Regions from separate parts of the Stenotrophomonas maltophilia group sp. P373 genome, predicted to be linked through region 2. Evidence: riboswitches for the same ligand, from Rfam matches in the RefSeq annotation. Region 2 holds a riboswitch; the other holds the start of a gene.

Region 1 (6,719 bases), 750 kb from region 2:
TTCCTTGTAGCCCAGCGCCTGGTCGGCCGGCACCAGCGGGTGGATCTGCGAGAACTCCGGCCAGGTCACCGGGATCATCTCGGCGGTGGCGTTGAGCTTCATGGTGCACGAGCCCAGCGGGATCATCGTGCGGTCCATCGCCAGGTCCTTGTCGGCCAGCGAACGCAGGTAGCGCAGCAGTTCGTGCTCGCTGTGGTGGGTGTTGAACACCGGATGGGTCAGGAACGCGGACTGGCGCAGCAGGCCGGCCGGCAGCGCGTCGGCGGTGCTGGCGTCCAGCGCCTCGACGTCAGCCTGCGCGCCGAACACGGCGGCCAGCGCGACCACGTCGGCGCGGGTGGCGGTCTCGTCCAGGCTGATGCCGACCGAGTCGCTGTCGATCGCGCGCAGGTTGTAACCGGCGGCGCGTGCCTTGGCGTGGATCTCATCGGCATGCACGCCGGTGACGTGCAGGGTGTCGAAGAAGTCGCCACCGACCTGCACGCCGGCGTTGCGCAGTGCCGCAGCCAGGATCGAGGCCAGGCGGTGGGTGCGCCGGGCGATGCGGGTCAGGCCTTCCGGACCATGGTAGACCGCATACATCGAGGCCATCACCGCCAGCAGCACCTGTGCGGTACAGATGTTGGAGGTGGCCTTCTCGCGGCGGATGTGCTGCTCGCGGGTCTGCAGGGTCAGGCGGTAGGCCGGGTTGCCCTGGGCATCGACCGAAACGCCGATCAGGCGGCCCGGCATCGAGCGCTTGTAGGCGTCACGGCAGGCCATGAACGCGGCGTGCGGGCCGCCGAAGCCGAACGGCACGCCGAAACGCTGGCTGTTGCCGACCACGATGTCCGCGCCCCATTCGCCCGGTGCGGCCAGCAGGGTCAGCGCCAGCAGGTCGGTGGCCACGGCCACCAGGCCGCCGCGTGCGTGCACGGCCTCGACCAGGGCCTTGTAATCGCCGATCTGGCCGAAGGTGTCCGGGTACTGCAGCAGCAGGCCGAAGGCTTCCGCTTCCAGTGCTTCGGCCGGGGTGCCGACGCGCAGCACGATACCCATCGGTTCAGCGCGGGTACGCAGCAGTTCCAGGGTCTGCGGGTGCACGGCGTCGTGCACGAAGAAGGTGTCCGACTTCGACTTGGCCGAACGCTTGGCCAGGGTCATCGCTTCAGCGGCGGCGGTGGCTTCGTCCAGCAGCGAGGCGTTGGCGATCTCCATGCCGGTCAGGTCGGCGCACAGGGTCTGGAAGTTGATCAGCGCTTCCATGCGGCCCTGCGAGATCTCGGCCTGGTACGGGGTGTAGGCGGTGTACCAGGCCGGGTTTTCCAGGATGTTGCGCAGGATCACGTTCGGGGTGTGGGTACCGTAGTAGCCCTGGCCGATGAAGCTGCGCAGCACGGTGTTCTTGTCGGCGATCGCGCGGATCTTCGCCAGTGCCTGCACTTCGGTCATCGACTCCGGCAGCGCCAGCGGCGCCGGCGACTTGATCTTGGCCGGCACGATGGCATCGGTCATCGCATCCAGCGACGCGTGGCCGACGACGTCGAGCATCTGCGCGATCTCGGCATCGTTGGGGCCGATGTGGCGCTCGACGAACGCATTGTGGTGCTCGAGCTCACGCAGGGAAGGGGTGTTCTGGGACATGGCGAAGGATCCGTCAGGAAAGGGCACACGCACGGGCACAAGCCGCCGGTCGGCGGTCTGCGGGGCGCCCCTCTGTCCTTTTGCCTGAGAGTTTGGAAGCGCGGAAAACCGCGGCTTCGTGCCCCTTCGGCGCCGGATCGAACCGGTCTCTCCAGAGTTCTGTTACGGGTGGTATCGGGCCTGAGCGATTACGGGCGTTGCGCCTTCGGCAGCGGTGTTCCGCTTCTCCCACCGTGTTGCCCGCCGATTATAGCCCGTTGCGGGCCCGCTGGCCGTCTACGGGCCTGGCCGCTGCGCCTGAATGGCCGATGGCCCGGACGTGCGTTTTGTGCATCGCTGCATGGCATCAGGCGCAATCCCCACCTATGATGGCCAGATACCCGAATTCATCTGGCGCCCTCCCTGCAGACAGGGACCGGCGCCCGCCGTGCGTGCCACGCATGGCCCTGCCGGACGCCCTTCCCATGACCGCCGCTGTTGCTCCCTCCACCCGCCGCATGGCCCTGCTGCTTGCCGGCCTGGCCATGTTCGGCCCGTTCTCGATCGACACCATCTTCCCGGCCTTCCCGCAGCTGGCCCGGCGCCTGGCGGTGGACGAGGTGGCGGTGCAGCAGACCATCAGCGTGTACCTGCTGTTCTACGGCCTGATGAGCCTGGCGCACGGCCCGCTGTCCGACGCCTGGGGCCGCAAGCGGGTGATCCTCGGTGGACTGGTGGTGTTCGTCGGCGCCTCGGTGGGCTGCGCACTGTCCACCGACCTGACCACGCTGCTGGCCTTCCGCGCGCTGCAGGGCCTGTCGGCGGGTGTCGGCATGATCGTCGGCCGCGCGGTGATCCGCGACCTGTACCACGGCCATGACGCGCAGCGGCTGATGAGCCAGGTGTCCATGCTGTTCGGCATCGCCCCGGCCATCGCGCCGATCATCGGTGGCTGGATCCTGCTCAGTGGCGCGGGATGGCCGCTGATCTTCTGGTTCCTGGTGGTGTTCGGGCTGGTCCTGCTGGCGGCCACTGCACGCTACCTGCCCGAGACCCATCCGGTCGAAGCGCGCGTGCCGTTGTCACCGCGCGCGTTGATGCGTGATTACGTGCGCATCGGTTTCAATCCACGCTTCCTGCGCCTGGCGCTGGCCGGCAGCATCGGCTTTGGTGGAATCTTCCTGTACATCTCCTCGGCGCCGGTGTTCGTGATGCAGCACCTGCACCTGGGCGAGGGCGGGTTTGCCTGGTTGTTCATCCCGACCATCGGCGGCATGACCACCGGCTCATTCCTGTCCGGGCGCATGGCCGGGCACACCACGCCCACCCGCCAGGTCTCCATTGGTTTCGGCCTGTGCGCATTGTCGGTGCTGTTGAACGTTGGCTACGTGGTGCTGTCGCCACAGTTCGTACTGCCATGGGCGGTACTGCCGATCTTCCTGGGGGGCATGGGCATGGCGCTGATCTTCCCGATCCTGGCGCTGGCGGTACTGGACATGTACCCGCATCAGCGCGGCCTGGCCTCGTCGCTGCAGGCCTTTGTGCAGCTGATGATCAGCACCGTGGTGGCCGGCGTGGTGTCACCACTGCTGAGCGGTAGCCCGCTGCACCTGGCACTGGGCCAGGCGGCGTTCTTCGGCGCCGGTTTCGTGTTCTGGTACTGGGAACACCAGCGCGAGCGTGCGGCGCAGGCAGCCTGCACGGGTCACTGAGCAGCGCGCAGGGGTAGGGCGGGCCACGATGCCCGAAACACTTGCGGCAGAGAACGGCCGGACTAGGCTGGGCACTCCAGCCAGCCGGTGCGTGGATGCACGACAGCCAGCCGATCCGATGTCGTTGCATGAGGTTTCCCCCAAATGGCTGCGCAGCAGACCTACCGCCTGTTCGAGGTGGCGCTGAAGGAGCGCCGCGTTCTTTCCCCTTCCCTGGACCGCATGGTGTTCACCGGCGCCGACGTGGCGCGGATGAAGACCGAAGGCCCGGACCAGCGCATCAAGGTGTTCTTCCCCTTGCCTGGCCAGGACCTGCCGCAGGTGCCCTGCGGCGAGGACTGGTATCCGCGCTACCGGGCGCTGCCGGACGATCAGCGCCCGCCGATGCGCACCTACACCATCCGCCAGCTGCGTGCAGAGCTGGGCGAGGTCGATGTTGATTTCGTGCTGCATGGCGAGACCGGGCCGGCCTCACGCTGGGCCATCCATGCACGCCCCGGCGACCGTGTGGTGTTGCTGGCTCCCGATGCCGACTGCGCCGACAGCAGTGAAGGTTGGGAATGGAAGCCGCCGGCCGGCGTCGGCCAGGTGCTGCTGGTGGCCGATGAAACCGCGTTACCGGCGGTGGCTGGCATTCTTGAGGAACTGGCGGCCATGGTGGATCCGCCGCGTACGCTGGCCTTGCTGGAAGTGGCGCAGGCCGGCGACGCGGTGCCGCTGAAGGCACCGGCTACCGCCGAGCTGGTCTGGCTGCCGCGCGGGCGCGCGGCGTACGGGGCGCCTCTGTTGCAGGCGGTGCAGGCGCGGCTGGCAGCGGCCTCGGGCGTGGTTGCCGGCGATGCGCCGGAGGAGATCGACGTCGATACGCAGATCCTCTGGGAACAGGCCGATGCCAGCGTGGCAGGGCCGCTGTATGCCTGGGTGGCAGGCGAGGCGGGGGCGGTGATGGCGATCCGTCGCCATCTGGTCCGTGACTGCGGGCTGGACCGCCGCGCGATCACCTTCATGGGCTACTGGCGGCACGGCAAAGTGCTGGATTGAGCGGGTGTGAAGCGGCGTGGCGGGTGGGGTGCGCTATCCTTGCGCCCCCCTCGCAGCGGTATTGCACCATGTCCACCAGCTCCAAGACCCGCCGCGACCAGCGCCGTCGCCAGGAAAAGCAGGCCGCCAACAAGGCCGCTGCCCAGGCTTCGCCGGTGGAGCCGCATGCCGAACTGCGCGACGCGCAGCGCACCCTGCTGGCCGGTGTCGTGCGCCGCGACGGCGAATGGGTGCTGGGCATGGACGGCCGTATCGCCGGCCACAGTGACTCTGCCGCACAGGTACTGGCGCTGATCATGCAGGCCGGTGAACTGCACGAGCGCAACGGCACGCCGGTGCGCCTGATGTACTCCGATGCGCTGCGCGACGCCGCGCACGCCGAAGCGAAAGAGAAGGGCCAGACCTTCGAGGAATTCAAGGCGGAACTGGCCGCGGCGATGGCGGCGAAGAAGGACAGCTGACAGGCATTCCGGAAAAGCCGGCCGCTTGGTCTTCATCGCGTAGCTGCCGGACAGCGGCCGGCGCTACAGAAAGGGGCGGATCCTTGCGGACCCGCCCCTTTCTGTAGCCGCCGGGGCGGCGTTGGCCTGCCAGCCACACATCTGGCCTTCGTTCTGCTGCTTCAGCCACTCGTTGACCGGAGTGAAGTACTCGGTCATCGGCGACGAGACGCCATGAGGCGATTTTCACTTGTGTCCTGAGTCGAAAGCGTCAGCGCAACGACCGCTTACCTTGGCAAGGTACGGAACGACTACTCCGTTCTCAGAAACTCTATTTCATGACGGCGGGCTGGATCGCTGGAAACTCGAAGCATCTGGACGTGGGACAGGTCACAGATGCAGATTTTCCGGAATTTCCTTACAGAAGTGTCATGCGAGATAGAAGTGATGTCCGTGGAGAAAAGGTGGATAAAAGGTTGCGCGCAATCCAACTTCATGCGCGCCAACCTTCTCAATGGACGAGAGGTGCTGTGCTTTGAAATCCATCGAAGAGCTCTACTTCGAGTTTGACCTCAACGGCTACGTCATCCTCCGTGGCGTCCTTGACCCCGAGCATATTTGCAGACTTCAGCAGTACTGGTCGCAACACCTGGAGAACGGGCCACTTCATGACGTCAATCTGGACTGGGGTGACGAGTGGCGGCAGCTGGTTGACCCAGAGCCGGTCTTCCGCTTCCTGACAGCTGTGTTCAGGGGGCGGTTCCGTATGGACCACATGTTCTGTGCCAGCGAGAGATTTGTGAGCAGCGCAGGTAACCTACACCATCACGCAGACATGTTCGACGAAGGCATCTACTACTGGGTGCGGAATGGTCGTGTCCACGCAGGTCTCATAGGTGTTCAGTACGCGCTGACTGACAACGGGATCTCTCACAATCACTTCTGCTGCATTCCCGGCTCTCACCGCGCAAATTTTCCGGTGCCGGACGCGTGCCGGCAGCTCGAGGGCAATGAGCTGTTGCGGCACATCCCTCTTGATGCGGGTGACGCGTTGGTATTCTCAGAGGCGCTGGTTCATGGCACGTACGCTGTGGCAGGATCAAGCCAGCGGCGTGCCGTTTTCGCGCGCTATATGAACAATCACTCGTATTTCCGCCGGCCGCCTGAGCACACGGCGTTGACGATACTGCCTGCCACCCCGAACCACTCGGAAGCTCCTTCCATCCCATTCGATGCATCTCTTCTCACGGAGCGGCAGCGTCGGCTGGTCGCTGAGCCTGCCTATGCGCGCGGACACGAGCCGCTGGGAGTAGGGCCATGAGCCCGGTGAGTGTCAAGGCTGTCATCGCAGACTCAAGCGGGCGGGTGTTGTTTCTACGGAATCCGCGAGGCGAACTTGAGCTTCCAGGAGGGCGTCCTGACGTTGGGGAAAGTCTGGAAGAAACCCTTTCGCGGGAAGTGCTTGAGGAGTGTGGGCTGGTCGTGACAGAGGCTGCTTACCTTGGCAGCCGCTCCTGCGCGATTGTTCCAGGGAAGAGCGTCCTGCTCGTGTTCTACAGGTGCGGGCATGCTGGGGGCGCGATCCGTCTAAGCGACGAACATGCGGACTTCAGATGGGTGGAAGTGGTTGGGGCCCGGCCAGAGGATGTGCCTGAGTACTACTGGTCCGCTGCATTGCAGCTTGAGCAGTGGTCGAGTGTAGACGAGGGGCAGATTCCGGCGCGCGATCTGGAGTATCCGCTAGCTACCGGGGAGCGGGATAGGAAGCGCCTTCTCATAACGGCCGATATTTACGATGCCAGCACGAAAGAGTTCATCGAGACCTACCTTCCTGACAGGAAAGGCAGGATCCTGGAAGTGGGGGCCGGGCATGGGTCCATCTCCCGATGGATGGCCAAGGTGCGTCCGGATTCGGTCGTGTTGG
Region 2 (6,719 bases):
CGTCAATGCGGTACTGCTGAGATGCCAGCGCGGCATGCCGCGCTGTGGTTGCCGCCACAGGTGGCGTCGGGCAATCCAGAAGGCCTCCCGCTCCACTTCCGGCACCTTCTTCTTCATCACGTCCTTGTCGAAGAACTGCGCGGCGAAACGCCAGGGATTCATCGGCTGGTATCCCGCGCGTGGTTCACTGCTGCACGCTGCCACACCACTGGGCGCGCGTTCGGCCGGCGTCGGCCGACCGCCTGCCAATGCCAGCCCGAGCAGGTACAGCAGGCCAGGCAGCAGCGCGATGCCGGCGACCAGCACGACGACGGAGATCCATGCTTTGCCGGCGGCACGCATCGCTCACTGTGCCTTCGGCTTTGGATACCACAACGCGTTGACGATGACCCAGCGCTGGTCGAAGCGCCCCATGTGGAAGTAATCGACGAACCACGGGGTCTCCAGCCGCACCGAGGCCGCGTTGCCGGTCACGTCCAGCACCGTGCAGCGACGATCCCATTGATCCTTCGGGGTCTTCAACGCGCCCTGCTTCGTCAGCGAGACCAGTTCTTCCTTCGACATCCGGCGCAGGCCCAGGCGTTCGTCGGGTGTATCGCCGAGCACAGCGCGCTTGGCCAGGTCCGGATGCAGGGAGCGGGCGACGCGCTGCGGGTCGGCCTCCAGCTGGCCATCGACGTAGTCGTGGCAGGTGGCTTCGATGGCCGCGATGGTGGCCGGGTCGGGGGCAGGGCTCGTTGCTGCGGAAAGAGCGAACAGCAGGGCGATCGTGGACATCCGGGTCTCCAGCTCTGGGCGCGGGGCGATCATCGCATGGGCCGGGTAGCCCATCCACGCGTGGCGTGGATCTACAGGACCGGCGCCTGCAGCCAGGCCAGCTTGCGTTCGCGGGGCTGCTGCTTGAGTTGCCACTCGGCGCGTGAGGCGGCGGCCCGGTCCGGGTATTCGCGCACGGCCAGCACTCGCAGCGGTGGCCGGGCCCGGGTGTAGCGCGCGCCCTTGCCGGCCTGGTGGGCGGCGAAACGCGCATCCACGTCGGTGCTGATGCCGGCGTAATAGCTGCCATCGCGGCATTCGAGCAGGTACAGGAACCAGGGGCGGAGGGACGGGGCCATGCCCGGATTATGCCGTGCTGCACTGCAGCGGATATACTGGCGGCCGAATGCAGGAGAGAGGCGCCGCGCTGGCGCCCGCCGAAGGCGCAGGCTCCCATGATCGCTCAGGCCGGTGGGCTGGAATCCCACCAACCATGCATTCGACTCGCCGAGCTGGAGAGAGGTCACCGGGCACGCCCGGGACGATCCGCCGAAGGGGCACGCGGCCCATGCCGCTGAACTCTCAGGCAAAAGGACAGCGGGAGCGGCACCGGTCATCGTCATCCCGTCATTGCGCAGGCAGTGGTGGCAGTTGCGCATGGCCGGCCCCACCGCGCCCGGAGCCTGTTCCATGCTGCTGTCCATCATCTACCTGGTTGCCATTTCCGCCGAAGCCATGACCGGCGCACTGTCTGCCGGCCGCCGCCGCATGGACCTGTTCGGTGTGGTCATGATCGCCTGTGTCACTGCCCTCGGTGGTGGATCACTGCGCGACATCCTGCTCGGCCACTATCCGCTGGGCTGGGTGAAGCATCCCGAGTACCTGGGGTTCACCGTATGCGCGGCGCTGATCGCCACCTGGGTGGCGCGCTGGATGCACCACTTCCGGCGCACCTTCCTGGTGCTCGATGGCCTGGGTCTGATCGCCTTCACCCTGATCGGCTGCTCGATCGCGCGCGAGGCCGGCCATGCGATGCCGATCGTGCTGATCGCCGGCATGCTGACCGGCGCGTTCGGCGGCGTGCTGCGCGACATCCTCTGCAACGAGGTGCCGCTGATCTTCCAGAAGGAGCTGTACGCGATCATCGCGCTGCTGACCGGCGCGGCGTATCTGTTGCTGCTGCACTGGGGCGTGGCCGACGCCACCGCGATCCTGTGCTGCCTGGGCGGCGGCTTCGCGCTGCGCCTGCTGGCGATCCACTATCGCTGGGAAATGCCGAAGTTCGTGTACCACGACGAAGTGCATTGAGGTTCGCACGGCGGGGCACGCGCCCGGCTCAATCGCGCAGCTTGGGACTCATGGGGCTCCTGCTCGCGATGATGCGCTGCCGGTAGGCCTCCGAAGGATAGAAGGTCCACGGGCTCTCACAGCCATCGCTGTCAGATTCGACCCGCTCAAGAAGCTCGGGATCTACCCATTCAGACAGGTAGTCAGGATCGGATCGTCTACTGAAATCCGGGCAGTGAACCGCCCCCTCAACGACGATTTCGTTCTGGACGGTGGAAAGGAACCTGGCGCGAAGATCAAGACCGACCTGCGTGTATGTGCCTATCTCGAGATACGTCTGCACGCTCATACTTCCGCCCACGGCCAGAACTCCGTCGTTGAGCGAGCACGCATGGAGATGCTCACATGCGAGATCGTCGCGCACAAAGACCCAACCGCCGCAGTCAAGATTACGGGCGCTGAGGTTACCCAGAACGATTACACACAACGTCTCGCCCAGGTCATTGAGCGCCAGCACGCCTTCGACGCTCAGATCTCCATCAACGATCAGGCAACTCGTTTCGACGTCCGAGTGCCAGTCTCCGATGAGGGATGCTGCGGGTACTATCCTGAACGATGATTCCCGCGCATCTTCACCAGGCTCTTCGTCGGTGGACGCGGCGATCATCGCTCGCGCTTTCAGCGTGGTGCGCAGAAGCGTCTGATCACCATTGCTGCGATGGATCTCGATTCTTTCATCGAGTTCAGCCAGCAGGCTCGCCGTCGCCACAGGAGACGATGGTTCGATCCAGTCCTCGATGACGGAGATCGCGTCATCGGCAATCCGGCCGCCTTTCAAGCGTAAGAGCGCCTTGGCAGCTTCACTGGAAGTCGACCGGCACGCTGAATCCAGAGAGCTGTCGTTCGGGAAAACATGCATTGGCGGGGTCCAACCAGACAAGGGCTGCAATCTTCGAATGAAGCTGCAGGAAGACTCCATGCAACTCTTCCGAAATCGTGTCGCCTGGTTTGCCAATATCCACGCATGGCGTGGATCTACTGTGGAATCCACGCATAGCGTGGATCTATCCATCAAGTCCAACGCGTTCGTCGGGATCCACACCACCCCGGCGATGTACCTGGCGCTGTCGCTCATGCGCAGCGCCAGGCGCATCGCCGGTGCAGATGGGCCGGTCTCCAACTCCGGCCGGCCCTGATCGCGGCCGCACCCCCGCAGGCGCTGGCCGCCATCCACACACGTGCCGCACTCAGGCGGCTTCAGACACCTTCACGTCGCGACGGGCGCGCACGGCCGCAGCCAGTCGCTCCAGCACCGTCACGGTGGTGTCCCAGTCGATGCAGCCATCGGTGATGCTCTGCCCGTAGACCAGCGGCTGGCCTTCCACCAGTTCCTGGCGGCCCCCGACCAGATGGCTCTCGATCATCACGCCCACGATGCGCTGTTCGCCGTCTTCCATCTGAGCGGCGATGTCGTCGATCACCTTCGGCTGGTTCTCGGGGTTCTTCAGGCTGTTGGCATGGCTGGCATCGATCATCAGGCGCGCCGGCAGCTTGGCCTTGGCCAGCACCTGGCAGGCCTCAGCCACGCTGCCAGCGTCGTAGTTCGGTTGCTTGCCACCGCGCAGGATCACATGGCAATCCGGGTTGCCGGTGGTCGACACGATGGCAGTGCCACCCTGCTTGGTGACCGACAGGAAATGATGCGGGTTGGATGCCGCACCCACCGCGTCGGCGGCGATCTTCACGTTGCCATCGGTGCCGTTCTTGAAGCCGACGGGGCACGACAGCCCCGAAGCCAGCTCGCGATGCACCTGGCTTTCGGTGGTGCGTGCGCCGATCGCGCCCCATGCCACCAGGTCGGCGATGTACTGCGGCGAGATCACATCGAGAAATTCAACACCGGCCGGCAGGCCGAGCTTGTTGATGTCGCGCAGGAGGCCACGGGCGATGCGCAGGCCCTTGTCGATCCTGAAGCTGCCGTCCAGGTCCGGGTCGTTGATCAGGCCCTTCCAGCCCACCGTGGTGCGCGGCTTCTCGAAGTACACGCGCATGACGATTTCCAGCTCGCCAGCCAGCGCGTCGCGCAGCGGCTTCAGGCGCTGGGCGTACTCGATGGCGGCCTTCGGGTCGTGGATCGAGCACGGGCCCACCACCACCGCCAGGCGGTCGTCACGGCCGTGCAGGATCTGGTGCAGGGCCGCGCGCGAGGCGCTGACGGTGTCGGAAGCTTCATCGTCACAGGGCAGCATCGCCAGCAGCTGGGCAGGCGGTGTCAGCGGTTCGATGGTGCGGATACGCAGGTCGTCGGTGTGCGGGGGCATTGCAGGAGATCTCCGGAACGTTGGGGGTCCCCAGCGTGGCGGCATGAAAAAAGCCGCCAGGTTCGCTGGCGGCTTTCGGGAATGCGTCTGAAGCTTTCTTCAGGGTGAGCGCAGTCCTTCCTCCGCCAGTGGCTTCGGAAAGTAATACCAGTAAAAGCGGGTAGCGGCTGCGTTCATGGGATCTATTGATAGCACAGCTTTTGCGCAGTGCAAAATGTTTCATCCGCAACTGGGGGCGCGGTTCAGTGATGCGCCTGACTGCGCAGCGCAGGCGGTGGCCGCTGTGCAACGTCGCTCATCTGCCATGCACTTCCACGTCCAGCAGCAGGCCTTCGTGGATGTCGGCCCAGCGCTCCAGCACGCGGTCCAGCTCCTGCCGGGCCTCGTCCAGCTGCTCGGGATTGAGCAGGGAACGGGTGGTGTAGAGATCGGACACCAGCCGGCGCAGTACCGCTTCCGGGATGGCCACCGAGGGCCCTTCCATCTGCGGCAGCTGCAGTGCCGGCGTATCGCCCTGCGGGCCGTACAGCGTTACCTGGAGCGTGCTCTGCATGATCAACTTGCCTGCGGATGGACATGGGCAATGTCCTGTTTACCGCGTCCGGGTGACAGGCGCATGTGCCATGCGCGTCCGGAGGCGCTGCTACAAGGCGGCCAGGTCGGCAAGGTGCTGCCCCATCCCATCGTCTGCGCCGACGGCATTGGTGGTGGCGAAGTACTGATGCCAACCGGTGGCGGCAATGCCTTCCAGCAGGGCGTCGGCGTCTTCCCGGCTCGCGCACCTCCATACAGCGTAGAACTGCTCGCTGCCACCGTGCGCTGCGCCCTCCGCGACACGACCCATCGCCACCGGTGCGATGCGAACCGGATCGAACTGCTGCATGCCTGCGCCGATGCGGGTGAAGAAGGCGGTGCGTTGGTCAGGCGGGAGAGCGGTCCAGGCCGGGGTGGCGGTGTAGAGCTCGATGAGGGTGTAGGACATGGAAGGTCTTCCTTGAGGTTGATGAGATTGCCGGCCGGCAGCCGGTACTACCGCAACGAGCGCAGGGCGCGTTTGCGGATGTAGGCATTGGCATCGCCAGGGTGCTGCTGTTGCCACCGCGCGCACAGCTCACGCAGCCACTGCGGTTGAGTCTTGCCGGCATCGTTGAGCCAGTTCCCGACCGAGTCCTGCACGTAGCGCGCCGGGTCGTTGGCCATTGCTTCCAGCATCGGCAATGCGAGTTCTGGATGCTGCTTGAACAGCACGATATGCGTGGACCACACGCCTCGTGGGCGCAGCGCTTCGCAGGCGAAGCGGCGCAGGTAAGGCGATGCTTCCTGCGCCCACACTTGCAGGTACTCAAGCGCCTGCAACGGTGCGGCAACGATGTCGCTGCGCAGCGCCAGCCATGCCCATTCGCGCACGCCGAAGTGCGGGTCGTCAGCCAGCGAACGCATCGCCCGCAGCTTGGCCGGCAGCGCCGCGCCGGCATCGCTGCCAATCAGGTAACAGGCCCAGCCACGCACGGTGTCTGATGCGTGTGCCTGCCAGCGCGAGGGATCACCCTGCCCGGCTTCGCGCAGCAACCGCGCCGCCAGCGCCATGCGCTGGGTGATGCCCTTGCCGGAGGCGTTGCGCATACGTTGCAGCGCTTCCTGCTCGAGCACAGGTGCCACCCCCTGTAGCAGTGCGGCGAAATCCACTGCCAGGCATTCGGCCAGATGCGTGGCAGCGGCATCACCGCTGTTGAGTGCACGCAGCCGTTCCGCGGGAATGGGCGTGCTCATGCGGAGGCTTCCCACCCGGTGTCCGTGTGCTGCCAGACCTTGCGCAGCAGCTGTGACAGCTGCTGCCGTTCATCAGCATCCAGGCCGTTGAACAGGCCGCTGATCCATTGTGTGTGCTGCTCGAACAGCGATTCGGCCAAACGCTTGCCCGGTGCGGTCAACACGATCTGCAGACGACGGCCATCCTCGCCATCGCTGCGACGCTGCAGCAGGCCTTCGCGCTGAAGGGCATCGAGCAGGCCGCTGATGGTGGCCCGGGTCACGCCAGCGCGCTCGGCCAGCGCGTGCGGCGCCAGTGCGCCGCCGGCCCCGTGCAGCAGGAACAGCACGATGAAGCGACCCTCGCTGAGCCCGTGCGGTGCCAACCGTGCAGCGCAGTCGCGATCGATCGACGAGGACAACGAGAGCAGCTGGAAGCACAGGCGCAGCTGCGCGATATTGGCGTGGCCGCGCCGCTGCGCCTCCTCCAGCAACGCCTGATGCTTGGCTTCGATCATCCTTTCCTCACAGCATGATTAGGCACCTAATCATATGGAGGAGTAGCGAGTGGAAGCAAATCGGAGTTGACTCAGGAAGTGCGTCCCA

The links. Region 2 has a riboswitch for glycine ahead of ACSYHF_RS18325 (trimeric intracellular cation channel family protein). Riboswitches for the same ligand answer to the same signal wherever they lie in the genome.
Region 1: linked by a shared signal. The riboswitch ahead of gcvP (aminomethyl-transferring glycine dehydrogenase) and the one ahead of ACSYHF_RS18325 (trimeric intracellular cation channel family protein) in region 2 are both predicted to bind glycine.

What each region holds. Positions count from the first base shown of each region.
Region 1 covers NZ_CM129994.1:3,205,387-3,212,105, reverse strand. The annotation lists gene gcvP (aminomethyl-transferring glycine dehydrogenase) at 1-1,623, opposite strand, end outside; glycine riboswitch at 1,686-1,788, opposite strand; gene ACSYHF_RS14980 (multidrug effflux MFS transporter) at 2,088-3,314, shown strand; gene ACSYHF_RS14975 (siderophore-interacting protein) at 3,459-4,355, shown strand; gene ACSYHF_RS14970 (hypothetical protein) at 4,424-4,816, shown strand; gene ACSYHF_RS14965 (phytanoyl-CoA dioxygenase family protein) at 5,331-6,116, shown strand; gene ACSYHF_RS14960 (NUDIX domain-containing protein) at 6,113-6,719, shown strand, end outside.
Region 2 covers NZ_CM129994.1:3,953,846-3,960,564, forward strand. The annotation lists gene ACSYHF_RS18310 (hypothetical protein) at 1-342, opposite strand, end outside; gene ACSYHF_RS18315 (nuclear transport factor 2 family protein) at 346-777, opposite strand; gene ACSYHF_RS18320 (GIY-YIG nuclease family protein) at 849-1,115, opposite strand; glycine riboswitch at 1,156-1,245, shown strand; glycine riboswitch at 1,259-1,362, shown strand; gene ACSYHF_RS18325 (trimeric intracellular cation channel family protein) at 1,447-2,064, shown strand; gene ACSYHF_RS18330 (hypothetical protein) at 2,093-2,962, opposite strand; gene ACSYHF_RS18335 (hypothetical protein) at 3,000-3,239, shown strand; gene ACSYHF_RS18340 (3-deoxy-7-phosphoheptulonate synthase) at 3,291-4,364, opposite strand; gene ACSYHF_RS18345 (hypothetical protein) at 4,660-4,917, opposite strand; gene ACSYHF_RS18350 (DUF6616 family protein) at 5,008-5,346, opposite strand; gene ACSYHF_RS18355 (DNA alkylation repair protein) at 5,394-6,134, opposite strand; gene ACSYHF_RS18360 (MarR family winged helix-turn-helix transcriptional regulator) at 6,131-6,631, opposite strand; gene ACSYHF_RS18365 (sensor histidine kinase) at 6,703-6,719, opposite strand, start outside.